DNA from 2 places in the Bacillus sp. CZDM1 genome. Region 2 is predicted to be linked to the other one. Evidence: riboswitches for the same ligand, from Rfam matches in the RefSeq annotation. Region 2 holds a riboswitch; the other holds the start of a gene.
What was found. Region 2 has a riboswitch for cobalamin ahead of ACY3XC_RS23695 (anaerobic ribonucleoside triphosphate reductase). Riboswitches for the same ligand answer to the same signal wherever they lie in the genome.

Region 1 (15,730 bases), on a different contig from region 2:
TTATCCTCGATAGTCTTATCAGAACATGTTAGTATGTCCCAATGGCTTGGTGTTGTTTTAATATTGGGTGGAATTGTAGCAGGAAATCTGAAGATCTCTCATACTAAAAAGAAGTCTACATCTTTGGATTTGGAATCTGCCTCTTAAGATTAGCAGTCCAGGTGTAGAGGTCACAAAAAAAGAAGTGCCAGGAACCTTCCAGAAATTTTGGGGTGCCTGGCACCTTTTTTATTGGAAGTGAGTGTGATTCCGATTATTGTGTAATGCAGTTGGAACATATTACTCATTAATATTTAGAGTTTTCTATATTAATATAGTACTAATGACTTCATTTATAGTTTTAAAGGTTCATACTACTTTGAGGAGGCATTTATGCTGAAAAAAATAATCTCGACTATCGTTTCCTTCTCCATACTGTTAACTGGTATTTTTACCGTTTCTAACATAACCCCACATGAAGTGAGTGCGTCCTCCTATAATGAGCTGGCAGATCGTCCTTTTATGGGCTGGAGCAGCTGGAGCTCGATTCGTAGAAAGCCGACAGAGAAAAAAATCAAAGCGGCCGCTGATGTTTTGGCAGCGAAGTTTAAATCCCATGGGTATCACTATGTAAACCTTGATGATTATTATATGTTGGATTGGAGGACTACCGTTGATGAATATGGCAGGTGGGCGGTAGACCCTAAGAAATTTCCAAATGGTATGAAAGCACTTGGGGACTATATCCATAATAAAGGGTTGAAGTTCGGCCACTACGTTACCCTTGGTATTCCAAAGGCGGCGGTAGATCAAAATACCCCGATTGAAGGAACACGTTACCATGCAAAAGATATTGTGGATCTTAGCAAAGGCGAAAAGAAAAATTTTAATTTTGAAAAAATGTATGCCATTGATTATTCAAAGCCCGGTGCGCAGGAATATATTGATTCTTGGGCTAGGCTGTTTGCTTCTTATGGGATAGATTACCTTAAAATTGACGGTGTTCGAAATCAGGATATCGCAGACGTAGAGGCATGGGCAAAGGCACTGAAAAAAACTGGCAGACCGATCCATGTGGAGTTGTCTAATAACCTCGATATCAAACACATTGATACTTGGCGAAACTTATCCAATGGCTGGCGGACCGATCATGATGTAGAAGCCTATGGGACGCCTAACCTTGTCTCTTGGAAAAAGATATCGAGAAGATTTGATGATGCCGCAGAATGGCAGCAGCATGCTCAGCCAGGCGGCTGGAATGACTTTGATTCATTAAATGTCGCAAACGGTAGTAAGGATGGTATTACGAATGATGAAAAACGTTCTTACGTATCACTATGGGCAATTGCCGCATCTCAGTTCGTAATAGGAAATGACCTGACAAATCTGGATGATTATGGGGTTAACCTTTTAACAAATGACGAGATAATTGGAGTAAACCAAAGTGGCTCAGCAGGAAAACGTTTATACAAAAAAACTGACTCTCAAGTATTCTATCAAACCCTTCCAGACGGTTCGTATAATATAGCACTCTTTAATACCAGCACTTCAACACAAGATGTAAGCGTCAAATGGGAAGATTTAGGGATTGCGGGCTCAGCTTTCGTGCGTGATTTGTGGAGCCATCAAGATTTAGGAAGCATGGAAAAAGGTTTTACAGCAAACCTTCCAACGCATGCTTCTAGTATGATTCACGTAGTTCCGGCTTCGTCCCTAATTGTTTCGCCGAAAAGCGGTGCAATTGATGTTAATCCTACCAATGTGACGTTCAAATGGGGCTCCCAATCTGGTGCGGAAAGTTATCATGTACAGATGGCAACAGATTCAAGCATGAAAAATATTATCTATGATCAAACTGTTTCTATCCCAACTGTTAATGTAAAGGAACTTGATAAGGATACACGTTACTATTGGAGGGTATCGTTTGTATCAGGCGGTAAGGAAACTCAGGTCGGCACCTATTCCTTTCATACTGAAGTAACAACTGCTCCTGCCAAACCAAGTGGAATAATGGCAAATAGAAATAATAAAGATTCAGTTTCACTTGCCTGGAATCCGTCATTTGGTGCGACCTCCTATACAGTCTACCGGAAGGAGATTAATGGTTTTGGGGTGAGCAGTGATTACACGCCTATCGCCGAAAATCTAACGTCGCCAACCTTTCTGGATAAAAGTGCTAAACACCATATTGGCAGCACGTATTCGTATATCGTAAGTGCAAACAATACAATTGGCGAAAGCACAAAGTCCTTTGAGACCAATACGGATCAACAATCCCCTGCTCAGGTAGCAGCACTTATTGTGTTTTTATCTCTAATAATCATTTCAAAAATCTTTACTTTAGCTAGGGAAAGATTTAAAGGTTCAAAATCTAGTATACCGCAAAGGACCGTTGCTTAGAAAAATCTAAGGGGGAGTCATCTTTAACTCCCCTTCCCCTTACCGTTTTAATGACCTCACTAAACTAATCCTCTTTTCACCTACCCTTTTTATTGTCTCGTATTCTTGGTATTTAGTATTCTTTTTTTGAGAATACAGTGCATTTATTGATGTTCTAATACTGGAACAATAACCACAATTTGTACATTTACCATCCTCGAACATTCTTAATGCCATACAATCCGGACATTTATGAATATCCACCGAAATCCCCCCACTATCCCATTGTTAATTAATAAATAATATGTTGGGGGAAGGAGATATATAAATAATTCCTAAATTGTTTTAACCGTTCTTTTGGTAGCGTTCTGCAACAAATACCATATCTCTTAAAAACATTGACCATAAGTTAGGGCGACGCCTTACTGCTAGTGGATGGTAAGCAACAGCAGTCTGATATCCATCAACATTGTGCCAAGTACCTCGCATGTTCTTAACCTCGGCTTCAGGGTCTTGAAAAAAGGATTGGACGGCAACATTTCCTAAACATAAAATAAGCTTGGGTTTTTTATGTTGTAATTGTTGTTCTAAATGAAACATACAGGTTTGGCGCACCTGATCTTTATCATAAGCACGCACTGGTCTTCTTTTTAGGATAATAGTTACGTAGAGGTCTTCAATTTTCAAGCCAACTTCACTGGCTGCTTGTTGTAATGTATGTCGAGTTCCGCAGACAATATGATTCCCTTCCCGGTCTTCTCTGGCTCCCGGGTTATCTAATATAACCATAATTGGTGCATCTGGATTCCCTTCTCCCCAGACCATACGTGTTCCGTGATGATAAAGACCACATTCACGGCAATCTTTAAAAGTTTCAGGGGTGGGTTCTTCCGGCCATAATTCCGAACAAAAATCAGTCATAGCATCCATCTCCTGGTACTGAATTTCGTTAATTAAGATAATAATGACAGTATTTTTTATTCTTTCCAATAATCAATCATGTACTCAACTTGTTTATTAGCTACTATATTTGCTGCATAATATACAATTTCTTTATATCTCATTTCTCGTATAGGATTATTTGTAACATTATGCATATCTCTCATAACTGCTATATCTGGCAAGGTAAATGCCACTAAAATAATAGACTTTTTTCCATTAATACCCCATGTACCTTTCGTTCCTAAAACTAGAGGCAAGGGTTTATCACGATTCTTAAGATAATTATAAACCCACTCTTGTTCACTCAGATTCTTTTTGTCCAAACGTAGTCCTCACCTTTTATTGTGTTCATCAAGAATTTAATTCCTGACCTTTTGTGTTAAAAAAACAGCCAATTTAAATTGGCTGCTTCCTTAACGATCAAGACCCTTTTTATTCTTACCCACATTATCATTTGGTGAGTCACCAGTACCATTTTTACTTTTGCTATTAGGTGTTCCATAAATTTGATTATCCGCTGTTACCTTTGCTCCTGTTTTAAAATTATCCTTAGTCTTCATTCTGTCATCTCCTTTAGTAAATCAGTTTTATTATCTATATAGTGTAAAAGAAATATACTTAAGAAATTTATCTAAAATTTGGGGAATCTTAATAGTGGAGGTTATGAAAATGATTGTATACCATGGGTCTATAAAAAAATTTCAAACTTTTAATGAAGAAACCGTAGTTCAAAATTTAGGTAACGATATCAATACTATTGGATTTTGGTTTACTTCGAATTTCGATACAGCAAAACCTTTTGCAATGGGTTCTGAGACGGTGATTGAAAAATCAAAGAGCGAGTTCTGGGAGAATGAAGAACCAAAGGTAATTCAATATGAAAGACCCGTTAGCGGCTATATTTATAAAGTGTATATAGATGAACCAAATTTAAAAATTTACGAATCTAATACAGAGGAATCATTTGATTTGTTCATGAAAGAACGTGACGTATTTTGTGATTATTTAGGCGCCAAAAAAAGAGACGTTACCTGGAAAAATGATGCTATTCTATTAAATAAAGAAGAAGCCAATACAAAATTTCGTAAGAGCCTTATAAAACAGGGCTATGAAGGCTTATTAATACGAAAGGCTCTGATACATAGTATGATTACAGATTTGTATTGCATTTTTCAGGAGGAATCTCTACTTATAACAGAAGTCCTTCCTTTAGAGTTTAAACAATAGACACAAAAAAATGTTCAGGAGATTATCCCTGAACACACCTTAACTGTAATAAAGTTTTTCATTCCTTAAGTCGAGGTTTAGCAGGATCACAATTGGGCGGATCAATATTTGCCGATTCTGCTAATTTCATTAGATAATAACATTCTTCCCGATACATATGATCAGCCATTAACGGTGCAAAGGTTCCCAATGCTTGGTTACTTAGTTCTAATTCTTCTAGTTCCGTTAAAAAATTTTGGAATAACTTAATTTCTAATTGAGCATCATTCGTCATTTTTGTTAAAGCTGGAAAGTTCGTCAAATTGGTTCTTAAATATCCTGCCAGCTCTACTGCCTTTAGATAAAAACCTTCAAAATCCTTCTTAAATGTCTTGCTTTTCTTTTTTAATTTCTTTTCTACACCATCTAAATTTAAATATATAGCGTCTGAATGACCTGCTGCGTCTAATATCCAAAGTAGGTGATGATGAAGTTCATGGTAAACGGGAGGGACTTTCCCCTCTTTCAAATGATTTAAAATCCTTAAATATTCCTCTAATTCATTTACCATGTGATTAATAAAAGTAGGTGAAAGGTGAATTTTGATTTTTCCGACGAGGTGTTTTCGTATTAATTCTAATTTGAATTCCCGTAATTTTAGTACCTCTGGTTCTACTTGTGCTGTTAGTTGTTTCAGTGGTGAGGATTTTGCGCGTTCTAGAAGTGTATCAAATATGTTAATAAAATTTGTAGCCTGCTCAATCTCAACTTTTTGAATTGGCGCAAGAGCTTCAAAAATAAACCTAGAATGATCACCTAATATTTGAAGCCAAAAACGGTGTTCAAATCTGGCTGACCTTTCAAAAACTTCGTTCATGTCCATTCCTCCTAGGAAAAAAATACCCACACTAATTTGATATTTATTCTCCTATAGAACTTCTTATGAACATCGGTTCTTGGGATAAGTGAATAACTAGCGGAGCTATAACTACTTGCATTAACAATTTCGGGAAAATATACAGGAAATGAAGAGACAAATGGAGAATTACTTTCATATTAATCATTAGGAGTTTTGTAAAGATGGAAAAAATAGCTATTATTTCAGACATTCATGGAAATATCCCTGCGTTAGAATCGGTACTAGCTGATATAGATTCTAGAAACATTAAGCGAATTTTTTGCTTAGGTGATTTAGTTGGAAAAGGACCACAATCAAGCATGGCAGTCCAAATAATCCAAAAGCGTTGTGAAAAAGTGGTTAGGGGTAATTGGGATGATTTCTTTCCTAAACCCCAGGAATCCAAAACAATCAAATGGCATCAAAACCAATTAACGAAAATACAAATGAATGAATTGGGAAAACTACCGTTTTCAGTAGAGTTTATGATGAGCGGTAAACTAGTCAGAATGTTTCATGCTTCACCGCGGAGTGTTTATGAAAGAATACAACCTTGGGATTCTCTTGATCGTCGCTTAAGTATGTTTGAGAACACAGAACTCACAAAAAATATGGCCGGAAAAAGAGAGCCTGATGTTGTTTTATATGGAGATATTCATAATGCCTATCAGCAAAATATTAAAGGTAAAACCTTATGTAACGTGGGCAGCGTAGGGAATCCTCTTGATCTCACTCAGGCATCCTATGCTATTCTCGAGGGAGAATATAACCAAAGTGGAAATGGAGTCTTTTCGATTCAGCTTGTTCGAGTTCCATATGATATCGAAGCATCCATACAAATAGCCCAAGAAATGGAAATGCCCGAGCTTGGAGAATATATTCAAGAATTAAAAACAGCAAAATATCGAGGAATAAAAAAGTAGAGATTTTAGTGAAGACCATTTTAAAGGTATTCTTTTAGGTCCAATCCTAAATCAAATATCACATTAAAGACATTTCATTTTCCGCAGAAGCAAATTCTGCTTATGTTTCAGGCGTTCAAGGAGTCTCCCAGCACAAAACATGCTTTTAGAGTCTCCAATCGGCCATATTTATAAATTACGTTACCTGATTTTCCATACTAACACGCAATAGTAGTATTTCAACAAATTTCCTGCAACGTTTTATATCCTGTTCCTGTGGCAAAAGTTCAACCTTTAAGGTAGCAGCTAAGTTCGTGTGAACATAAAGCATGTCTCGAAATTGATCAACCGCTCCACAAAACATTGGATAAAAGCTATCTCCTGTTCCAAAAACGGCAGTCGTAATGTCTTTTCTCTTAATTGATTCAAACGCTTGATAGAGCTGCCTCATTTCCATTGGGATTTCACCATTTCCCCATGTGTACGTTCCTATGACAACTGCCTTATATTGGCTTAAGTCTTCCAATGAAAACTCATTTATACTATAAATTGATATATTGACTGACATCCCTAGCAAGATTTGATAAAGTTCTTCAGCTAATTCTTTTGTGTTTCCGGATACGGACGCATAAATAATAACAACGGATATTTTACAGTTCTTCAAATCCATTGGACTGCGAGACCTTTGAATAGGTTCTGGACTTTTGTTCAAAGAAATCCGATTTTGTCTCATTCATCATTTCATCCCCAAAAATTTGAATCCACGGCATCGGATTGTTTCTTTCTTTATAAAGATTTTTCAAGCCAAGCTGTTTCAACCGCTTATTTGCCAAATATTCTACATACCACTCGAATTCTACTAAATCAATCCCTTTTATGTCAGATAAAATGTATTGAGCCCACTCTTTTTCTAGTGCAACAGCCTCATTAATCGTTTCATAGACATAGTGGATATTTTCATCCGTATGAAGTTCAGGGTTTTCAGTTAGAAGAATCCGAATAAATTGAGAAATAAAATAGGCATGCTGCATTTCATCTCGTTGAATATAACTAATCATCGTACTTGTTTTCAGCATTTTTTGCTGACGTGCTAAATGGTAGAAAAAAGCAAAACCGGCGTAAAAGAAAATCCCCTCTAGATTGATGGAGTTTACACTTAACTTAAATAACGATTGTGACGTTGGATTTTGTCTAAATTCCTCATATGAGTCTAAAATTAATTGATTTCGTTTTAGGACAATGTGATCACTTTTCGCTTGATTAAATCGATGATTTTGTTCACCTATCGGTATAAGTGAGCTAAGTATATAAGAATATGACTCATTATGAACGGCTTCTTGTTGTGAAATAACCGCAAAGATCGCTTTGAAACTAGAGTCCGTCACATAATCCATAACTTGACTCATGGTTGGTGTTTGCAAGCTATCAAGTGAAGCAAGCTGCGTATTAATACGTAAAAACACATCCTTTTCATGATTACTAAGGGATTCCCATTGTTTTATATCATCCTGCATATTAATTTCTTGCGGTTTCCAAAAGTTCGATAATAGAGTTTGATATAAGTCGTACATTTTCGGATAGGCAATATCATTCCAATTAAGAATACCTGAAGACTCACCATTTATGATCCTAGTGGATTTGTTTGGAAAATCTGGATTTAGTAATTTTATTTTGGTTAATGGTGTATGTATCATCAAATAAAAACCTCCTCGATCGTTTCTTTTAACTTTGACATGCTTCACATTCTTCTATCTCAGTTTGCGATGTGCTTCTTACGTAATAGGTTGTTTTTAATCCCTGCTTCCACGCTTGCATATGAAGATTTAATAACTCTATTGCTTTAATATCATGACGAACATAGAGATTAAAGCTAATCGATTGGTCAATATGGCGCTGCCTGGCTGCGTTTTGCAAAATACTCCAATTCTGATCCAGAACATGCCTGGTACGTCGATAAAAGTTGTAACTGTTATGGTCTAAATCAGGTGCGGTGACTTTAAACTTGAAATTTTTCTTCTCCTCTGCGTATTCAACTGCATATAAAGGATCGATCCCATCTGTTGAACCACCAATCTTTGCAGTGGATGAGTTTGGGGCGATCGCCATCATCCAGCCATTTCGAACCCCATACTTTGAAATATCCTCCATCAATTGGTTCCATCGGTCTGATTCATACCCTTTCCGTTCAAAGTACTCGCCTGATTGCCATTCTGAACCTTCAAACTTCTTATAGGCACCCTTTTCCTTAGCTAATTCCATAGATGAACGAATCGTAAGATAAGCAATTTCCTTATATAGTTGATCAGCAAATTTAACAGCCCTTTCGGATTCCCAAAAAATCCCCTCTAATGCGAGAAGGTGATGCCAGCCAAACGTACCTAACCCCACTGGACGATATTGCTTATTTGTCACCTCGGCTTGTCCGACAGCAATGGTATTCAGATCAATAACATTATCTAACATTCTCATTTGAATAGGGATTAATCTTTCTAATACATTGGCTTTTACAGATTTCGGCAGATTAATAGATGATAGATTGCAGACAACAAAGTCTCCAGGTTTTCGAACTATGACAATATTTCCTTCTTCATCCTTAAATTCTTTAATAATGGTAGTGGCAGACATATTCTGGGTTATCTCGGTACACAAATTACTGCAAAAAATCGATGTACGTCCCTTTCCTCTTACATGTTTGTTGGGATTTTGACGATTTACTTCATCGCGATAAAACATATATGGAGTACCTGTTTCTAATTGAGAAATCATAATCCTTGCCATAATATCCATAGCTCGATAGGTTTTCCGAGGAAGTAGAGGATGGTTGACCGCTTCTTCATACTTTTCAGTAAAAAACTTTATATCGCACTCATCATAAAAATCTTCCAAACCGAGGGGATTTCCTTCTTGATCCTTCCAACCCATCATTTGTTTTACTTGATGCGGACAAAAGGTATGCCATTCTCCAACACTTCTGCCGTTTTCATCAACTTCTTCTAACTTTTTCATAAACAAGTCTGGTATCGAAACACCTGTAAAAATATCATGAGCCTTACGTCTTTCGTCCCCGTTGTTTGTTTTTAAGTCTAAAAAGCCGTTCATAATATCTTTGTGAAATACATCTAAATAAACGGCAATCGCCCCTTGCCTTTGTCCCAATTGGTCAACACTCACAGCCGTATCATTAATAAGACGAATCCAAGGTACCACCCCAGAGGAATTACCTTTAAATTTCTTTATATCTGAACCTAAGGCACGTACCTTGCCTAGATAAACGCCTAGACCGCCACCGTCCTTACTTAATCTAGCAATATCCCAATTGTTCAAATAAATTCCATCTAATGAATCTTCTACTGTATCAATAAAACAGGAAGAGAGCTGGCCAAAACTTTTCCCAGCATTTGATAGTGTTGGTGTAGCAACGGTCATGTACAAGTTGCTTAGTGCCCAGTATGCTTCTTTAACATAGGTTAATCTGATTGCCTTTTGTTCCTTTCTCATTAATGTCATGGCGATAATCATAAACCGTTCTTGAGGCAATTCGTATAGGTTTCCTTCGTAATCTTTTGCTAAGTAACGATCTGCTAGTAAAAACAACCCTATATAATTAAACAAATAATCCCGTTCTGACGATATTTCTGCTCCTAATATTTCAATCTCTTCTTTTGTGTAATCTTGTAATAGATCCTTAGAGTAGATTCCTATTCTAGTTAATTCAGCAATCAGAATGTAAAAATCTCCGTATTTTTTTTCCGACTTATCCCCCCTGCTTTTTGACGCATTCTGATAAAGTTCCTGTAAATACAGATTTGCTGCAAGAAAGGTCCAATTTGGGTCGGTCATTGAGATTTGATTTAATGCATAAAGAAGTGAGTGTTCATAAATTGAAGACTCTTCAAGATTATCAATCTTTTCAAATAATTCAGCTGTATCCAGATTATATTTTTCAGATACTCTTTTCACTGCTGCAAAAACTGTATCTTTTTCTGAATAAACACGATTTACTGCCATAGCCATTCCTCTTTTCTATCGAATTGACTTCGAGAGTGAAACAACAAAAAACCCATCAATGAAGATGGGTTCATAACGTGGAATAATCTATCATACAGTACTTAGTCACTGTAATAGTAGGCATACCCTCGTTATATCCTCCCAACTCCCGAAGAAGATAATACGTAATAATAATGGCAGGTCTCCTGACTTGTGCCTCTTCCTACTCTAATCCCTTCCCGTCCAATGACAGTGGATATGATTATTTCGTCAGCACTTACAGTTGCGGGTACAGCTCTGGATTCTCACCAGATTCCCTATTAAGTCTATACAGACACCATTAAATTTGGTCATTATCTATATTTAGTGTCACAACCTTACAATCAACACTAAATATTGTATAACAACAAATATAATATACATTATCTACTTTGACAATAACAAAAAAAATTCTCAGAAAATTATGTACGAATGTTTTTTTGTATGTTATATTAATTGGCAATTACATATCGTGTAAGAATTGGTGCCAAGCTGAGGCTTGGCTTAAAAGGGAAGAACGGTGTAATTCCGTCGCTGTCCCGCAACTGTAATTCGGAGTGAATCACAAATACCACTGTCTTTTGATGGGAAGGTGTGATGAACATTGATGATGAGCCAGGAGACCTGCCAATTCTAGTACACACCAAATACCTACGTGGAATAGGTGGTGACCTTCGTACGACAAACGAGTTATGAGTTGTTTGATTTCTTAGACATACCTTTAACTTGAATGTATAGCCATTTCCTTTTCATGGAGATGGCTTTTTTGTATTTGGAATATGTAAATGTAAAGGAGGAATGGTAAAAATGAATTTAGTGAGTACAGCCATTGGTTACCCCTACATTGGTGGTAATCGAGAGTGGAAACGCTGTGTGGAATCTTTTTGGAAGGATCAGATATCAGAGGAAGAGTTTATCTTTGAGATGAAGACCATACGCTTGAATCATTTGAGGCACCAGCAAACATTAGGATTAGACATTCTCACGGTCGGAGATTTTACTTTTTATGACCGTATGCTAGATCTCGCGACCATGTTCGGTTTAATTCCAGCCCGTTATAAATGGAAAAGTGAAAAGGTAGATTTAACAACTTATTACGCAATGGCACGTGGAGCAAACAATGTTGTAGCTTCTGAAATGACAAAGTGGTTTAATACAAACTACCATTACATTGTTCCTGAGTATGAAGACAAGCCACTAAAATTAACTCAAAACTACATTTTAGATTATTTTTTAGAAGCGAAGTTTGAACTAGGTCTAATTACAAAGCCGACCATTATAGGTCCCTATTCTTTTGTTCAATTATCGAAGGGTTATGATTCACTATCCAAAGCATCCTTTATTTTAAGACTCTTACCTCTTTATGCTCAAGTACTCCAACAACTTGTAGATGCAGGGGCAGAGTGGATTCAAGTGGAAGAACCAGCATTAGTCCTTTCACTAGCACCTGAAGATGTAAAACTAGTTCAACAAATTTATAAACAATTAAGAGTTGAAGTCCCAGCAGCGAAATTGATGTTACAAACCTATTTTGAAGGACTATCAGCGTATGAAGAGCTCATTCAATTACCTGTTGCAGGAGTTGGTCTTGATTTTATTCATGGTGCTGATGAGAATATGTCTTCACTCCGTAAATACGGATTCCCAGAAGATAAAGTATTAGGGATTGGAATCATAAATGGGCGTGATATTTGGCGGGCAAATTTGGCTGAAAAAGCAATGATGACAAAAGCAATTTTATCTTTAAGCGGTGTAAAGGAAGCTTGGGTTCAATCTTCTTGCAGTATGCAGCATGTTCCGGTGACAACTAAATCTGAAAAGACTCTTGATGCAACATTACTAAATGCATTATCCTTCGCCGATGAGAAAATCATTGAGTTAACACACATAAAATCCTTTGTTTCAGACGAGAATTGGTCAGGAAATAAAAGTGTGTCACAAAGTATGGCGGCTATTCAAGCCTTAGAACAGCATGAGACGAGGAAAAACACACGTGTGAAGGAGCTTTTGTTACAAGTTAAACCTGAGAATTTCACACGTCCAATGCCATTTAAGGAACGTCAACCTTTACAGCAAGCGTCGTTACAATTACCAGATTTTCCAACAACAACAATTGGCAGCTTCCCACAATCGGATCAAGTAAAACGAACACGAACAGCATGGCGCAAAAATGAAATAACAGACTCTGATTACGCTGCGTTTGTGAAAAGTGAAACAGCACGTTGGATAGAAATCCAAGAAGAAATAGGCCTTGATGTCCTCGTTCATGGTGAATTTGAAAGAACAGATATGGTCGAATTCTTTGGTGAAAAGCTGAAAGGTTTTGCTTTTACAGAAAAAGCCTGGGTGGTATCATATGGGTCACGTTCTGTAAAACCACCGATTATCTACGGTGACATCGAGTGGACATGGCCAATGACTGTGAAGGAAGTAGTAGAAGCACAGCAATTAACGTCTAAGTATGTTAAAGGAATGTTAACAGGCCCTGTCACCATCTTAAATTGGTCTTTTGTCCGTGATGATCTTTCTCGTGAACATGTAGCCAACCAAATTGCCTTAGCCCTGAAGGAAGAAATTCAAGCATTAGAAAATGCGGGCATCGCTATTATTCAGGTGGATGAACCCGCATTACGTGAGGGCTTGCCACTAAGAAAAGAAGACTGGAAAGAATATTTATTATGGGCAGTAAATGCATTCAAGCTCGCGACTTCTAGCGTCAGAAATGAAACACAAATTCATACGCATATGTGTTATTGCGAGTTTAATAACTTTATAGAGCCAATTCGGGCACTTGATGCAGATGTAATTTCTATCGAAACGTCTCGGAGTCATGGGGAACTACTACAATCACTAAAACAAAATCCATATGAACTTGGTATCGGTTTAGGTGTGTATGATATCCACAGCCCGCGTGTTCCAAGTGTAGAAGAAATCGACACCATATTAAAAGACAGCTTAGAGATTATTTCAAAAGAACAGTTTTGGGTGAATCCAGATTGCGGTTTAAAAACACGACATGAAGATGAAACAATTTTCTCATTAAAAAATATGGTGACAGCTGCACGAAAACTACGCCAGCAACAGCAACAACAAACTGTTTAAACTGCCTATAAAAGGAAGAAGATGTAAGCTGCAAATGTACTTACATCTTCCCCTTTTGAATGATAGCAAGGATCCTTTATTCTACTGTGCCTTCAAGCAGTTCCTCGTATATTTCATTATATTTCTTCGCAGACTGTAACCAACTATAATCTTGAGTCATTGCATTTTGTATTAAGCGGCTCCAATTTTCATTTTGATGATAAAAATCTAAGGCTCTTCTGACGGTATGCAGCAAATCATGGGCGTTCAAATTCTTAAAAGAAAATCCATTACCAATATGAGTTGATTCATCATAAGATTGAACGGTATCATTTAATCCGCCTGTTTCTCTCACGATGGGTATTGTTCCATACTGCAAGGCAATAAGCTGTCCTAACCCACATGGTTCAAACTGCGAAGGCATTAAAAACAAATCTGCCCCTGCATAAATTTGATGGGCTAACGCCTCATTAAAACCAATGAATACTTTCACTTTATCCGGGTATTCTTGGGCCATTTGATTAAAGAAGTTTTCAAAATGAAGGTCACCAGAACCAAGCAAGATGAATTGTACATCATCCTGAATCATCTCGTGAAATACATGCAGGACTAAGTCTAAACCTTTTTGCGGTGTTAAGCGTGTTACCATTGCAATTATGGGTGTGCTATCTTTTTCGGGCAATCCGAAATAGTGTTGTAAAACTTTCTTATTTTCTAGTTTTCCTTCTATGGTATCAAGGTCATAAGAAACAGCGATATCTCGATCAATTCTTGGATTATAAACTGAATCATCTATACCATTTACAATTCCTATGAGTTTATCGCTGTGCTTTCGTAATAGTCCATCAAGCCTTTCGCCAAAATAAGGAAATTGAATTTCCTCTTTATAGGTCGGGCTGACGGTTGTTACACGATCAGATGAAACGATACCACCTTTCATAAAGTTAACATTTCCATAAAATTCGAGCTGTTCCATGTTAAAATATTGAGGATCTACTTGTAACAGTTCACTAATTTTCTCAAATGGGAAGATACCTTGGAATTGCAAATTATGAATCGTAAATACGGTTTTTATTTTTTCATACATTGGTATATGACGATACTGGAACTTTAATAAAAAGTTCACCATGGCTGTATGCCAGTCATGAGAATGAATCACATCAGGAATAAAATCTAGATGTGGTATACACTCGAGTACTGCTTTTGAGAAAAACGAAAATCGTTCTCCATCATCGTCTTGTCCATACAATGAACTCCGATGAAAATAATATTCGTTATCAATAAAATGGTAGGTAATTCCATCAAGTTCCATATTAAAGATGCCACAATATTGATTCATTGATCCTACCTGTACTTCAATGGATGTTTTAAATTGGAAAGATTGTTTAAACTCATCAGAAATTAAACTGTAATTCGGTAACATTACATGAACTTCTGTACCTAACTTTTTTAACTCTTTAGGAAGTGCGCCCGCTACGTCCGCAAGGCCACCTGTTTTCACAAACGGAACACACTCAGATACGGCAAATAAAACTTTCACTTCTCAGCGCCCCTTTTGTACTGTCCCTTTTTCTACCACATAAGGGTTTTCTCTTGTTCCTGTTAATTTAACACCACTTTCAATTTTAACATCCTTATCAATGATGACTCCATCGAGTACACAATTATCTTCAATTTGTGTTTTTTGCATAATAATGGAGTTACGAATAATAGCGCCCTTCCCGATTTTAACCGCACGGGAAATAATGCAATTCTCCACTTCACCTTGAATCATGCAGCCATTTGCAATCAAAGAATTTGAAACTTTGGCACCGGTTTTATATCGTGTTGGAGGTTCATCTTTTACCTTTGTGAAGATTGGCTCGTTTTTCGTAAATACATGATAATATGCCGCTGCCGTAAGCATATCCATGCTATGTTTATAGTAACTATCGAGAGAGTCTATAGTTGCACTATATTCCTTCCATTCATACTTTTCAACTTTAAATTTATCAAGTTGCTCATTTACGACATCTAAAATACTGTAATAGCCTTGATCTTTGTATTGCTCAAATAAAGTGAGCAATAATTCTTTTTCTAAAATATAGGTATGGAGCGATTCTCCATTATGAACGATCTCTGTAATATTCGCATCTGTTTCAATATGATGAACCAAAACAGAATTGAAATTTATAGTCCCAATAATATTGCAATTTGTAATCACAACGTATTTTTGCCTGCTGCGTAAGAAAAAGGTGATATTCTTAGCTAAATGTGCGAAGGACCCAAATGACTCGTTTTTAGATTTGCCATCAGGTGTGAATACGAATAGTCCATC
Region 2 (15,730 bases):
GCAGCCTCCTGAGTAAGCCGCGAAGGTTCCTCCGTTGCTCTACAACCGGCTATGGTAAGAAAACAAAGGGCAAATAATAGGAATCCCACTTTCTTCACTCATCATCACCTGCTTCCCTTCGTTACGGTCGAAGTTCTTGATAAACCTGTTCGCTTACTGAACCGGAACCGCCTAGAACCTTATGCCGAGTAATATTTTTTTCCACAAGAATCATTTTCGTAGCCTCAGGTAACTGCTTTGGATTCGTTAATAAAAGTGGTGCACCTTCTTTTGCAGCTAAAACCGAACCCGTTAATGCATCTGCAAACGTCAAACCAGTGGCAATAAATGCGGTATCAGGCGTTAAGTTTAATTCCCGAATGACATTTGCAGCTACTTCGTATCGGTCTTTACCCGATATTCGTTTCGGATTTGGGATTTTGTCATACACAGCTTTTCCCACACTTGCCTCACCACCAACCACGATGGTATCTTGAACACCTATGCTGGTAAGGACCTCTTCTGTTTGCTGAGGTAAATGATCTCTGTTAGCTAACAAAATAGGAATCCCATTTCTGGCAGCATAAGGTGCAATCGAAAGTGCATCCGGAAAATTCATTCCATCTGCCACAACCGCTCTCGTAGTGGGTCCTAATCTTTTCGCAAGATTGGCTGAAACTTCAAAGCGGTCTTTACCGCCAATCCTCTCCAAATGAGTGACTCCCATGTTACGTAAATCATTTACAACCCCCTCCCCAACACTGCCAGGACCGCCGACAATAATCACTTTTTGGGGCTTGAGCCGACTGATTTCATCCTTTGATTCAGCTGTTAAACGATCTTTAGCTGTTAACAGGATGGGTGCGTTTTCTTTATAGGCGATAGGGGAAGCGGTTAAGGCATCAGCAAACGCATTATAATTCGATACTATGATGGTATTAGCCGTATCCTTCCATCCCATATTTGAAACATTAACGGCTACTTCAAACCGGTTCTTTCCACCGAATCTCTGAAAAATATCTACGTACGAAGAACTTACATACCCTTGAGTCCCCTCAGATAATTGCACGGGGTACCATTCCTGGTTATCGACATTCACAAGAGGGCCTGTTACTTTTAGGTTTAGATCTTTATAGAGTGTCCTTACGACATTACTGCTGAGGGATGGGCTGTCACGAAGGTTAACATTATCAGCTTTCACTAAAGCCATATACCCATTTTGTACCCAAAAGGAATTATAGGTCTCATTCAGCCACAGTGTATAATTGTTCCAAATCGAAGGCTTCTCATGATACAACGCCCAAGAACCCGTTCCCTTTATTCCATATTGCTTCGGCAGACGCAGCTTTGCTTTGATAGAGGGTTCATTTTCAAACCAAATAATATAGTTACCTTCTGTAAGTTTTACACTCCCGATGAAGGCACTGCCGCCTATCGGTATCGTAAACGTTGCATAAGATGACTGAGTCTTCTCATCAAATTGGATTTTTCCATTAAATTGTGCAACAAGAGGATCCACTCTTGTACTTGAAAGTCCCATCCCCGTTATAGAACGGTTCTCCAAGGTCGGCCCATCAAGCTTCCACATTCGCCCATAAAACGGTAATCCAGCAACAATCCGATCCTTTGCAACACCTTGATTTATGGCATACTGGATGGATCTTTCAAAGAAGGAGAGGCTGGATACAGGACCTATTGGGCTATCAGGAGAGTCCCAGCTTTCGTCATAAGCCATAATCATTAAGTAAGTAGCGTATTCCCCTAGTGCCTTATAATCATAGAAGCCATGCCAGCCCGTTTTCCAGCCGTTAGGATTCGCAGCAACCGCTACAGACACCTCTTTATGAGCGGGTATGTATTCCCTAAGAAGCCTTATAAAATCCGTATGAGCATCCCGATAGGCGTGACCTACTCCCTCTATATCCACGTTCACACCATCTAGATTGTATTGTTGAATGGCAGCTGCAATATTTCGAGCTAAGCTGTCACGGTTATTTAACCCGTTAATTCCTGCGGTTGGATTCCAATGATTAGCAAGAAAAGGAACTACTTTCATTCCTCGGTTATGCATCTCGGTAATAAATGAAGTTTGTAACCTCCATGTGACATCGAGCTGTCCATCTGAAGTAATATCAAAATAGTTCGGGGAAACAACATTCAAACTGCCTTTCGTTTTATCTACTTGAGTGACATAGCTGCTGGGTGACCCAAAGAATACATACGACATATTAAATAACCTCGTTTGGGCACGGGTCGGTGAGGTGCCTTGCAACGATACAGGAATGATTAATAATAAGATAATTGTAAGCTTTACTACCTTCATGGCTTCTCCCCCTCATGTTACGGCTTATCATACCTTCCTCTAAAGCTGTAGCCGTTTTCTGTCGGTGTTACCTCGTAATGTAAGTCATTGTAAGTAAAGGATGTTTGTTTTACGTTAGTTAAATTACCATTAGGCTCAACACCCATTTTATTAAAGAGCTCATCCACATCATAAATTTCAATATTCGGATGCAGTAAGGTAATGATTTGACTCCAGCCTGTCAGCATGGCCGCTACGGTCACTTTGGTTTTGTCCTTACTAATCATCTCTAACTGCTGGATGTGATCTTGATGAACAAATACGCGTAACTCCAGCTGATTGGACAGGTTGGATCGATAAAACGTTTCTCCATTGGAAGATACCTCTTCTAGATCCTTAATATATAAATTAGACATTTGTTCATCGGTAACAGCATTCCATCTGGCTTTGAAGTCCTGAAAAGGCAGCTCCGCTGGCACCGTTTCAGTCCCGCTTTTCGGGTCTTCATTTTCTTGTATCTCCTGTGTTTGAAGCCGATCCTCTGCTGCATAGTCTTCTGGCGGCTTTTGTTCTGGAGCGTCTTGATTTTGTACTTGATTAGGAGAATCATTATTTTCATCTACTTGTTCATCTGGCATCACCGGGTTTGGATTTTCTTTTGAAGGAATAGACAATTTAATATACGGACTCGATTGACCAGAAGAATTCTGTTCTGGTCTAGAAGAACAGGCTGAAAGAAGACAAATGAACAGAATGAGGATTGTAACTTGATAAAATTTGGACATACTATCACCTACACTCTTTACGTATTAGACTGTTATTATCTTTTGAAAGACTGCCTGATTCATCCATCCAGTTGTTACCAGCATTTTTTGAACCTCTCATTTATCATCTTGCTGACATTTTCACTATATCAACTTTTCGACACTTTCCAACGCCTCTTAGGAGGTACAAACCCTGTATTACCAACATTTGCAGCGATTCTAATCAATCGATTAATTAATCCCAATGCCACTAATCAAACGTTTGATTAAATAGTCAATGAGCCCCTTTAGGAAGAGAACTTTCTATTGTTTTCAACTGAATAATTTGCCGAAGAAAAGTAGAGAGTATTTATGAGCTTCCTCAAAATAGACAATAGAAACTAGTAAACGTCATAATCTGACACACATCTACTATACGAAATGCTAATCAAACGTTTGATTAAAAGCGCTAGGAACCCTTATATAAAAACGAACCTGGACAGTTTTCTAGTGAATTTTTTGTCGTGGATATAGACTTGTATTCTTAATAGTTCCTTTCCTGTGGACACGGGGACGGTTCTCTTGGTCTTACATATTTTTCCACGACCACCTGAACCGTCCCCACGGTCTTCAAAATTTTGCGTAAGGATCTCCCCTGGAAAACAGCAAAGGCACAACTAGCTCATTACACTAGTTGTGCCTTTTTTACGAATTGTACACGTGTACACGGGGACGGTTCTCTTAGTATTACATATTTTCCCATAACCACAAGAACCGTCCCCACGGTCACGCGCGTTCAAAGAAAGGTAGTGATTGAAGATGGCAAAGAAAACAACGATACGTACCAGCGTTATGACAAAAAGCAGAGAATCGTATCCCTGCTTCCTATAAATCATTAACCTAATTTTTCCTGAGAAACTGGCGCCAAATGCAAATCAGAGCATTTTCCAGCTTTTAAAATAAAACTATTAGAATAAGATGGGAATTTACGTTGTAATTCCTCTCCAATAGAGATAACTTTATCAATTTTGATACCTGTTTTTATTCCCATTTCTTCAAAGCCATGAATTAAATCCTCTGAGGCAATGTTTCCGCTTGCATTTGGGGCGTATGGACAGCCGCCTAAGCCTCCGACTGAGCTGTCAAAGTCTTTAATTCCTACCTCCAGTCCCGCTACTGCATTTGCGAAAGCCATTCCTCTTGTATTGTGAAGATGCAGGGAGAACTTTAATTCTGGGAATCTTTCATGTAGGTTTCCTACTATTCTTTTCACCTTGACAGGGTTGGCCATTCCGGTTGTATCGGCTAATGATAAATCATAAATCCCTAAATCTATATATCGTTTACAAATTTCAGAAATTCTTTCTATCGGGATATCCCCCTCGTAAGGGCAGCCAAATACAACGGAAATGGAACCAGATAGTATGATGGATGTACCTTTTGCACTGGCTACTAGAGGTTCAAATCCCTTCATGACATCGAAGGTTTTACTATTTGCATTGCTGATGCTGTGCGAATCGGTAGCTGACAGCATGAGCTTCACCTTATCTACCCCCGCTTCGATCGCTCTCTCTAATCCTCGTAGATTGGGTACAAGTGCCCGCAATTTGACATCCTTTTTTCGTTTTATCCCTTGTAAAACGGCACTTGCATCCTTGAGCTGCGGAATGGCCCTAGGATGAACAAATGAAGTCACTTCCATTTGCTTAAAACCACAATTGATTAAATCATTAATGATGTCGATTTTCTCCTCAGTGGGAATGATTTCTGATAGGCTTTGAAATCCGTCCCGCGGACACACTTCCGTAATGTTTACTTCATTTGGAAAGTTCAACAACTTCTCCTCCTTTAGATAACCTTTCTTTCTCTTAGGTTTGTAATTTCTTCCTCACTGAGGTTTAATAGTTTTCCTAGTATTTCTTCATTATTTTCCCCTAAATCGGGACCAACATTTCTAACAGCACCAGGAGTTTCTGAAAATTTTGGAACGACACCTGGCATCTTAATTTTTCCAAGCCGCGGATGGTTGACTTCAATGATATTCTCTCTTTGTTTATAATGCTCATCTTCAAAAATATCTTTGATGCTATAGATGGGGCTTACAGGTACACCAAATTCATCTAAAAGATGGAGAAGATCATCCCTATTAAACGTTCTCACCCAATCTGCTACAATACCGTTTGTTTCATCAAAGCGCTTTAGACGTTCAGCATTGTTGTGGTATCTTTCATCCACCAGCATATCTTCTCTTTTCATAGCTTGAGCCAGTCTTTCAAATGTACGATCTGAACTCGTTACAAGGGACACCCAATGTCCATCTTTCGTTTGAAATGTTCCAGCAGGACTAGAATGTCCACTTAAACCAGGAGAACGTTCTTTTATCGTTCCGTTCTGATCGTATTCCGCAACAAGAAACTCAAACATTCTAAACATAGATTCATATAAGCCAATATCAATAAATTGTCCTGTACCATTATCATCTATATCACGGTAATATAGGGCAGCAACTGTCGCAAAGGCAACATAAATACCAGTAACATAGTCTGTTAATGAGAAAGAAGGGCTGATCGGCGGTCTATCCTCATATCCATGCAAATAGGTAAATCCGCTATAGGCCGTGGCGGGTGTTCCAAATCCTGCTTTGTGCGAATTGGGTCCTGTTTGACCGTATCCCGTTACCCTCGACAAGATAAGGTTTGGATTTTCCTTCTTTAAATCTTCATAGCCAATACCCCATTTTTCTAAGGTTCCTACTCTAAAATTTTCAATCACTACATCCGAAATCCGAACCAATTTTCGTAAAACTTCCTTGCCCTCTTCTTGATGCAAATCCAATGTTAGAGATTTCTTATTCCTAGCTAGTCCTGGCCATCTTAATGGTTCATCTCCATGAAATGGGCCCATCCCTCTTAAAGAATCCCCTCTCCCTGGCAGCTCTACCTTTATAACATCAGCACCAAAGTCTCCTAAGAGAGTAGCTCCAAATGGTGCCGCAATCATCGTTGATAAATCTAAAACTCTTATACCCGTTAAAGGTCCAAAGTTAGGATTATTCATACTTTCCATTCCCTTCAACTAACTAGTTTCATATTGTTAGAATAAAAAACACTCACAGTTTTCCGACACTGTTAGGTTACCTAACATAACAGGAAATTCCGAAAGTGTTTTTTATTTGTATACTTTTCTTTACTTCACTTTTTCTGCAAATTCATTATTTACAACTTTATCAAAAGGAACTTCTATTCCTTCAAAATTTACGTTCATTTCATACCCATTTTCAGTAACGATTGGACTTGTGGCAAACGCTGGATAATTGTTTTCATAAGCTATGTTATACACTTCTTCCTCTATATCACTAAAGGATTTCTTTAAGGCTTCTTTTGCTCCCTCTTTATCGGTTTTGATATACTCCTCTGCTTTGGCAACGGCACGAGTCACTTTCTCGAACAATTCTGGATTAGCATCCATTTCTTTCTGCGTTGCGACTAAACCGGTATAAAGGAAACCATTTAAATCTTCTAATTCTCCTTTAGATAGGTTGATTAGCATGAATCCACCATCCATTGCCCCCATATCAGACGTCGGAGAGGAGAAGGCAAAAGCATCAATTTGTTTGTTTTTAAAGGCAGGGATTACGGCTTCACTTTTACCAAGAGGTACTAGCTCAACCTCTTTATCTGGTTGTATATTTTCCCTTTCTAGAAGATAACGAACCAATTTATCACTTGAACTTCCAGGTGATGTGATCGCTATTTTCAACCCTTTTAATGCCTGTATTTTTTCAGAAATAGGCGAGTCTTCCGTAATTCCTTTTTCTTCCGCAATTTCTTTCCTGATAACAACATTTGAAGCATATTGATTCATTAGCGTCGCAAAGACCTTAACATCCTGTCCCTTTTCCGCTGCATCCATTACATTTCCTAAAGTGGTTCCACCAATTTCAACGCTTCCTCCAATAACGGCCGCCATTACCTTAGAACCTCCGCCAGTGGTAATCAGCTCTACATCAAGACCTTCTTCAGCAAAGAACCCTTTTTCCTGTGCAATATATAGTGGTGTGAATAAGAATCCGTGGGTCGTTTGGGCAATCGTTATTTTTTGGTTACCACTTGCTTTCTCAGAACCTTCTTTCGATTTTTTTGTTGCGGCTGGTTCTCCTCCACCACAGGCACTCAAAAGGATTAACATCAATCCTATTACTACACTTAATACAAAATTTCTTCTCTTCAATGTGATTCCCCCTAATAATTGATTAATTAGTTATTTGTTTGCTTCCAACGAAGAAAATGCTTCTCTAAGATACCTAATCCAAAATTGAGCAAGACGGACATAAACATTAAGATTATTACCGCCGCAAAGGTTCCAGCCGTATCGAACTGTCCGGCTGAATAGCTGATTAAGAATCCAACACCACGATTGGATGCGGTGATTTCTCCGATAACGGCACCAATCAAGGCATATGGTACAGACATTTTTAATCCTACAAAGACCCAGTTTAGAGCAGATGGAATCGTTACCTTTAGTAAAATTTGACGTTCACTAGCCCCCATTAAACGGATACTATCAAGCAAATCACTATCAACATTTTTAACACCCGCATAAGTATTAAAGAATACAAGGTAGAAAACAATGACTGCTGCAAAAACGATTTTCATTTCAATTCCAATACCAAACCAAAGAATAAAGAGTGGCGCTAATGCAACCTTTGGCAAACTATACAGTGCCATAATGAAAGGGTCCAATAACTTTGCTAAGAATTCCCACCGTCCCAGAACAAAGCCTAAGATCGCTCCGCCTGTTGCACCAATAAAAAAGCCAATAAACATTTCTTGAGCCGTAATACCGATATGGAAAAATAGTTCACCCGATAGCGTCCACGTATAGAGTGATTGGAAAATATCGCTCGGTTCACTTACCCAAAACTTATCGACCAACGAACCTGAAATCAGTTCCCAAAGCACCAAAATAATGACGAGTAAAGCCAGTCTCATACCCGCAAGAATTAACTTTTCCTGTAAAGGACTCTTTTTCACTTCTTCATCTAAGACAGCAGGCTGATTCTGTACATTCGATTCCTTAGAATTAGCAACTGATACACTCATCCAACAATGCCCTCCTCAATAAATTCTTCTTTTAATGCATCCCAAAGTTTGGTTTGGATATCCTTAAACTCCTCTGTATAGCGGACATTAAACGTATCCCTTGGTCTTGGGAGATTAACATCATGAATGGACTTGATGGTTCCAGGTCTTTTACTAAAAACGGCAACTCGGTCTCCAAGTGTAATCGCTTCTTCCAGATCATGCGTAACAAATATGATCGTTTTCTTCGTGTCCTTCCAAATTTCTAGCAGCTTATCTTGTAGAATTAATCTTAACTGAGCATCTAGAGCGCCAAATGGCTCATCCATTAAAAGAGTCTCTGGATTATAGGCAAGAATCTTGGCGAGACTTACTCTCTTGCGCATACCTCCCGAAAGTTCTTGAGGGTAATGCTTTTCAAAGCCTTTTAAGCCAACCATTTCGATAAATTTAGCACTCTCTATTTCTCGTTCTTTTGCACTCATGCCTTGTATTTCTAAGCCAATTTCAACATTTGCCTTTACCGTTCTCCACGGCAATAAATTATCCTTCTGTGTCATATACCCTACTTGAGTATTAATTTTATCTACTTGTTTCCCGCGATAATGGATTCTTCCCCCATTTGGCTTCATTAGACCCGCACACATATTTAATACTGTTGATTTTCCGCATCCGCTGGGACCAATAACCGTAATGAACTCACCCTCTTTTACATCCAGGTTAATATTTTGTGCGGCTAAGAACGTTTCCCCATCTCTCGTAAAGCGTTTCGATACATTTGAGAATTGAATCAAGACTTTTCCCCCTCTTCATTTATGGTTATTCCATTTCGACAACGCTTTCATTTTTGTCTAAACAAAGAAGTCTATTTACAGCTATGTTGTTGTTGAAAATTTTTAAAATAAATAATTTTCTCATAATTCCCTTCAAAAAAAAGAAGTTTTTCAAAGCCATTACTGGACTGAATTCATCTCTTCCTGTGTATACCCAAGATTTTTAGAAACTCTCTCGCTAGACTCCAAGACTTCTTTTATAAAATTTTCAATTCTTTCTTCCGTAAATCTCACCAATGGTCCAGAAACCGTTAAACCGGCAATGACCTTACCTGTATAGTCTTTAATTGGTGCTGAAACAGAAGCTGTTCCCTCTAAACGGTCACTCAAACTTGTTGCATATCCTTTTTCTCTAATATCAAAAAGTTCAAGCTTTAATTCATTTAGAGCAGCCTCTGACATGAACTCTCTTTGTTCTTTTAACACTTTCGTCATTAGTTCTTGATCAGAAAAGGCCAATAATAACTTACCAGAAGCTCCTTTATGTAAAGGTAATAACTTTCCAACTTCTGAAACTTTCCTTAAAGCTTGATTGCCATCAATTCGATCAATGCAAACTCTCTTTAATCCCTGAATAATATTAATATTCACAGTTTCTTGTGTTTTCTCTGATAACCCCTTCATGATGGGCTTCGCAACATCTATTAGTTCTAATGAACTTTGTACAATATTTCCGAGAGCTAGTAATCGAATGCCTAGTTTATATTCATATGTAGACGGGATTTTCTGAACCATCCCTTTTGATTCTAAAGATGCTAATAAGCGAAAGACAGTCGATTTTGTTAATCCTGTTTTTTGGCTTATTTCAGGAACGGTTAAGATCGGTTCTTCTATTGAAAAACTAGTTAAAATGTCAATCGCTCTTTCGACTGAACGGACCGTTTCACTCATGCATTATTTCGCCTCCATTTTAATTCTTATCACGGGTTCCTTATGTACCTTTTCAAAAAAAGAGACCACATAGTGAATTCCATATATAGTAAATCTCAACCATGTTTCATCTTGTGGATTTCGAATCCGGCTGGTGATTTGTTTTAATCGTAAATGATGATATAAGCCTTGTCAATTAAAAATTCAGAAAAGTTAAAACACTAGACTGTCAAATCTTTTGTAAGCAAGTACAACGAATAAATATTTATATTAATTTAAATTTTCTAATAAATAATTGACATCCAACTTTATTGTCCCGTAGAATGAATTTAAAATTCATCATACGGATTATAAATACGAAGAATGAATTCTTAATTCACTTAATGATTTTTTATTATCATTCTTCAAGGAGGTTTATCGATGGGCCAAACATTAGTAGAAAAGATTATTTCTTCACATGCAGGTAAAGAAACCTATCAAAATGAAATCGCGATTGTAGACGTGGATGCCGTTATGGCATCGGATACTACCGCTCCTTTAACCATCAAAAGTTTTGAAGAAATGGGTGGAACCCACGTTTGGGATTCATCTAAAGTCATCTTTGTCATCGATCATGCAGCACCCGCTCCTAATGAACGAATCGCAAATTTACATTCTTTAATGAGAGACTTTTCTAGAAATCAAGGAATTAAATTATACGATGCAGGTAGTGGCATCTGCCATCAACTGATGGTTGAAAATGAACACGTCAAACCTGGACAATTGGTTCTTGGCGCGGACTCCCATACTTGTACATACGGAGCACTAGGTGCCTTCGCTACTGGTGTAGGTTCAACAGACTTGGCTGCGGTACTATTAACAGGTAAAACTTGGATTAAGGTTCCCGAAACGATTAAGATCCAGTTGAATGGAACGTTACAACCTGGAGTTTCTGCGAAAGATCTTATTTTATTTTTAGTAGGGCAGTTAGGAATTGATGGCGCAACCTATAAAGCGGTTGAGTTCACCGGCGAAGCGATTGAAGCCTTAAGTTTAGACAGCCGTTTAACCATAGCAAATATGGCCATTGAAATGGGAGCTAAAGCGGGGTTTGTTGACACGATTGGGTTGGAATTGCCATATGATTTTGACTATATTCATGCAGATGAAGATGCAAAATATGAAACCGTATACATCTATGATTTTTCTACACTTGAACCACAGGTTTCTATCCCTCATTCACCAGATAACGTAAGACCAATATCTGAAGTAGAGGGTAATTCGATTCAACAAGCTTTTTTAGGGAGCTGTACAAATGGAAGATTAGAAGATTTACATGAAGCCGCCACTATTTTAGAGGGCAAAAAAGTTCATCCTGATGTCAGGTTTATGGTTGCAGCAGCTTCTAATGAAATCTACTTAAAAGCAATTCAAGATGGGACGGCTGAAATACTTGTACGTGCTGGAGCAACCTTCCTTCCATCCGGCTGCGGGCCATGTGTCGGTACACATCTTGGTGTTCCTGGTAATGATGAGGGAGTCATTTCCTCTACCAATCGTAACTTTAGAGGGAGGATGGGGAACAGAAATTCAAATGTATACCTAGGTTCTCCAGCTACTGTTGCAGCATCCGCCTTATTCGGAAAGATTACAAATCCTACAAAGCTTATGAAGGAGGAAGTGAAATGATCTTAAATGGAACTGCTCATGTCTATGGGGATAACATTGATACCGATCGAATTATCCCTGGTAAATATACAAAAACATTAAATATGCAAGAATTGGCTGACCACGTTTTTGAAGATTTAGATCCTGATTTCCGAGCGAAATTAAAGGATGGAGATATTTTAGTTGCAGGCAGTAACTTTGGCTGTGGATCTTCTAGAGAACAAGCACCGTTAGCTCTAAAAAAAGCCGGTGTCTCGATTGTGATTGCAAAATCCTTTGCTCGTATTTTTTATCGAAATGCCATTAATATTGGGTTACCTATTCTTGAAATCAGTGATCACACCATTAGCGATAAGGATAAACTAGAAGTAAATTTAACTACAGGTGAAGTAGAAAATGTAACAACATCCGTAAAATACCAGGGGTCAGAAATGCCCTTAGTGATGATTGACATTATCAATGATGGAGGGCTTGTCCCATATTTAAAGAAGAGAGGGACGTATCAATTATCGTAGATTGATTCTGCCTAAAAGTGGTGTAACTATGAAGATTTTCTCTATCGTATGTATCGCAGGTCTTTATATGTTGATGATCATGGGGACACGTCCAACCGTTTCTTTATTTGCACATGAATTAGGAGGAAGCATTAATCACATCGGATTCATTACGAGTCTATTTTCCTTGGTCCCCTTAATTTTTGCCATTGTGCTCGGGAAAGTGATCGATCAGCTTAATTCTAAAATAACCTTACTTATTGGGGGATATCTGGGCGTTTTAGGAATCATCCTGCCCAGTTTCCTTCCTAACTTTTTCGGATTATATGTATCACAACTCATTGCGGGTTCTGCTCAAACCATATTCATTCTATCTGCTCAAGATTATGTTGGAAGAATCTCTACCAAGGAAAATCGAAATCAATATGTTTCTTGGTTTAGCCTGGGGGTAGCAGCCGGAACTCTCCTTGGCCCTTTGCTAAGTGGAATCATCGCAGATTCATTCAACTTCCCCAAAACCTTTTTCGGACTAAGCCTATTCGGACTCGTAAGCTGCATTCTCATCCATTTCATTCCGAATGTATATCCTATTAAAAAGGAGATAGATTCTACTTCTTCAGTAACAAGCCATTCAACTTTTTTGGATTTACTAAAAATACCGGGATTGAGAGTAGCCTTACTCTTCAGCTCATTAATCTTATTTGCAAAAGATCTATACTTCACCTTTTTCCCACTGCTAGGATTACACTTTGGTTACAGTAACTCTATCATTGGGCTGCTGCTTTCGATAAACGGGATCGCAAGTGTCATTATTCGGTTCTGCATGACCCCTTTAATCAATCGTTTTGGAATGATTCATGTTTTTATAGGCTCTATGATCATTACGTGTGTTTCGTATTCAGCTTTACCCTTCTTTCCACAAATGATAATAGCTGGTATAATCGCGTTTATACTTGGAATGGGCTTAGGAATTGGACAGCCATTATCTATTTCGCTTACCATTGAGCATGCCCTTAACGGTCGTGTTGGCGAAGCTTTAGGAATTCGACTAACGGTTAATCGTCTAACTCAAGTTACTACACCTCTTATTTTGGGAGTACTGGCAAATATATTAGGGATTATTCATATCTTTATGGTTAGTTCTACTGTTATTGGCATTGGTACATTCATTGCGAGCAGAATCAAGGAAATTAGAAAAGATAAATTAGTCAAAAATAATAAATCGCAATCTATGTGATCATAGAAAACCATGCTTATCCAAATCGTATCCGACTCCCTAGGGATGGTTCTCACGTTTCCTACTACCTATTTACCTACTTACTAGCTATCTCATAGCCATCGGAACCTGGATGGTGCCTGTCACCCGGATTTCATACGCTGACTCCAAAATCCCCTAGTAAAAAATGGTTGTCAAAGTAGAGATTGTATATTATAGTAAATTATACAATATTTAGTGTTTTTATCTTCTATAAAATACTATATATAGATATTGACCGATAATAATGGCGTCAAATAAGACGTAATAGGGAATCTGGTGAAAGTCCAGAGCTGTACCCGCAACTGTAAATGCTGACGAACTAAGTAATCCACTGTCTTAGGATGGGAAGGTATTAGAGTAGGAAGAAGCATAAGTCAGGAGACCTGCCATTTTTATACGTATTATCTTCTTCGGGAGTTGGGGAGGTATAACGGGGCTATTCTGACTATTAGCAGTGAATGAATGCTGTTTATAGATGATTCCACGTTATTTCACCCATCAACTTTGATGGGTTTTTTGTTGTTCAAAATAAAAGTCAATTGCCACTGAAAAGAGCCATCAGAACCGTCCCCAGGGTTCCATGGTTCTGAGCAAACAAGGAGGTCCAATGTGGAAACGAAACAGGTTTTTTCTAATTTATTAGCGGAATTCAATGAAATTGTTGGTAGCAATAATCAAGATTTAATACAAGAGAATGCGAATGTCGATGGCAAGAGCCCTATGGGTATGATGGGACTCTTCGCTTCTACTAGTGCGAAGTATTACGCAATTGAACACTTATTGTCTGACGAAGTAAAACAAGCTTATATGAATGGTTATATTTATATTCATGACTTGGATTACTATGCATCAGGCACGACAACATGCGTGCAAATCCCATTAGCAAAGGTGTTAAAAGATGGTTTTGATACCGGCCATGGTCATATGCGTGAACCAAACAGTATCATGTCGGCAATGGCTTTAGCTTCTATCATCTTTCAATCGAATCAAAACCAGCAGCACGGCGGTCAAGCAATGAGTAACTTTGATTTTGATTTAGCACCTTATATATATAAGACATACGAGAAGAACGTTCAATTATTAGAAAGCGTTCAAGCTGGCTGCGACCTAGAAGAAAAAGCTTGGGAGCTGACAGATAGAGATGTCTATCAGGCTTGTGAAGCCTTTATTCACAATAGTAATTCCATGCACAGCCGCGGTGGCGGACAGGTCCCTTTCATCAGTATTAACTATGGATTAGACACTTCAAAGGAAGGGCGAATGCTTGTTAAGAATATGCTTCTTGCTACTCAAAAAGGGCTAGGAAATGGAGAAACGCCGATTTTCCCAATTCAAATCTTTAAAGTAAAAGATGGTATCAATTTAAAACAAAGTGATGTCAACTATGATTTGTTCAGGCTGTCGCTTGAAACAACAGCAAAACGTCTTTTTCCAAACTATGTGTTTGTAGATGCTCCATTCAATCTACACGATTACAAAGAAAAAGATCCTGAAACACATATCGCCACAATGGGGTGTAGAACAAGGGTACTCACAAATGTAAATGGCAAGTCAACGCCCGTGGGGAGAGGAAACCTCTCGTTTACTTCAATTAATCTGCCTTTGATTGCGGTAGAAGCAGATAACGTAGAGGAATTTTTTAAGAAGCTGGACCATTATGTTGACCTAGCAAGTCAACAACTATATGAAAGGCTCTTATATCAATCAACAAAGACACCTGCAAATTTTAAATTCTTATATGGGCAACAAATATGGAGGAATTCAGAGGAACTATACAAAGATACCTCTCTAAAAGAAGTTCTTCGTCAAGGTACATTATCCGTTGGTTATGTTGGTTTAGCGGAGGCCCTTGTTGCCCTGATTGGAAAACATCATGGAGAAAGCGACGAAGCTCAGAGCCTAGGCTTAAAAATGGTTTCCTTCATGAAAGAAAAGATGGATCTTTTAACAGAAAAGACGAAATTAAACTATACATTGCTAGCAACACCTGCCGAATCCTATGCAGGGAAAGCTTTAAAAATCGCTCGAAAAAAACATGGGGTCATCAAAGGAGTAACAGATAAGGAATGGTTTACGAATAGCAATCATGTCCCTGTCGAATATAAGATTAATGCAATCAATAAGATTAAAAAGGAAGCACCTTATCATGCGTTAACAAATGCTGGTCACATTACCTATGTGGAATTAGCAGAAGATGCTTCAAAAAATATCGATGCCCTAGAAACGTATGTGGTGGCAATGAAAGAAAATGGGATAGGGTATGGCAGTTTTAATGTTCCCGTTGATCGCTGCCTTCAGTGCGGATACAATGGCGTGATTTACAACGAATGTCCTAAGTGTAATAATCACGACGATATAGAACGCATAAGAAGAATAACTGGATACTTGGTAGGAAGCATGGAAAAATGGAACAGCTCAAAACGTAAAGAAGAAATGAATAGAGTAAAACATGGGTGTAAGAAATGAGAATCATGAAGATTGACACGGACGCTACGGATAATGGAAACGGCATCCGTACGGTCA

Region 1: it holds a riboswitch for cobalamin, as region 2 does, so the genes downstream of both, metE (5-methyltetrahydropteroyltriglutamate--homocysteine S-methyltransferase) here and ACY3XC_RS23695 (anaerobic ribonucleoside triphosphate reductase) in region 2, are expected to answer to the same signal.

What each region holds. Positions count from the first base shown of each region.
Region 1 covers NZ_JBUESO010000004.1:438,518-454,247, forward strand. The annotation lists gene ACY3XC_RS12365 (DMT family transporter) at 1-147, shown strand, start outside; gene ACY3XC_RS12370 (alpha-galactosidase) at 373-2,379, shown strand; gene ACY3XC_RS12375 (uracil-DNA glycosylase) at 2,704-3,279, opposite strand; gene ACY3XC_RS12380 (hypothetical protein) at 3,336-3,623, opposite strand; gene ACY3XC_RS12385 (hypothetical protein) at 3,714-3,860, opposite strand; gene ACY3XC_RS12390 (hypothetical protein) at 3,970-4,527, shown strand; gene ACY3XC_RS12395 (DUF2935 domain-containing protein) at 4,586-5,383, opposite strand; gene ACY3XC_RS12400 (metallophosphoesterase family protein) at 5,587-6,327, shown strand; gene ACY3XC_RS12405 (flavodoxin domain-containing protein) at 6,503-6,976, opposite strand; gene ACY3XC_RS12410 (ribonucleotide-diphosphate reductase subunit beta) at 6,957-8,000, opposite strand; gene ACY3XC_RS12415 (ribonucleoside-diphosphate reductase subunit alpha) at 8,029-10,314, opposite strand; cobalamin riboswitch at 10,473-10,650, opposite strand; cobalamin riboswitch at 10,798-10,978, shown strand; gene metE (5-methyltetrahydropteroyltriglutamate--homocysteine S-methyltransferase) at 11,140-13,434, shown strand; gene glgA (glycogen synthase GlgA) at 13,511-14,953, opposite strand; gene ACY3XC_RS12430 (GlgC family sugar phosphate nucleotidyltransferase) at 14,957-15,730, opposite strand, start outside.
Region 2 covers NZ_JBUESO010000014.1:9,938-25,667, reverse strand. The annotation lists gene ACY3XC_RS23755 (hypothetical protein) at 1-98, opposite strand, end outside; gene ACY3XC_RS23750 (cell wall-binding repeat-containing protein) at 122-2,302, opposite strand; gene ACY3XC_RS23745 (hypothetical protein) at 2,320-3,066, opposite strand; gene ACY3XC_RS23740 (hydroxymethylglutaryl-CoA lyase) at 3,920-4,858, opposite strand; gene ACY3XC_RS23735 (CaiB/BaiF CoA transferase family protein) at 4,873-6,081, opposite strand; gene ACY3XC_RS23730 (ABC transporter substrate-binding protein) at 6,211-7,254, opposite strand; gene ACY3XC_RS23725 (ABC transporter permease) at 7,281-8,126, opposite strand; gene ACY3XC_RS23720 (ABC transporter ATP-binding protein) at 8,123-8,899, opposite strand; gene ACY3XC_RS23715 (IclR family transcriptional regulator) at 9,059-9,829, opposite strand; gene ACY3XC_RS23710 (3-isopropylmalate dehydratase large subunit) at 10,229-11,476, shown strand; gene ACY3XC_RS23705 (3-isopropylmalate dehydratase small subunit) at 11,473-11,970, shown strand; gene ACY3XC_RS23700 (MFS transporter) at 11,999-13,186, shown strand; cobalamin riboswitch at 13,436-13,612, shown strand; gene ACY3XC_RS23695 (anaerobic ribonucleoside triphosphate reductase) at 13,817-15,673, shown strand; gene nrdG (anaerobic ribonucleoside-triphosphate reductase activating protein) at 15,670-15,730, shown strand, end outside.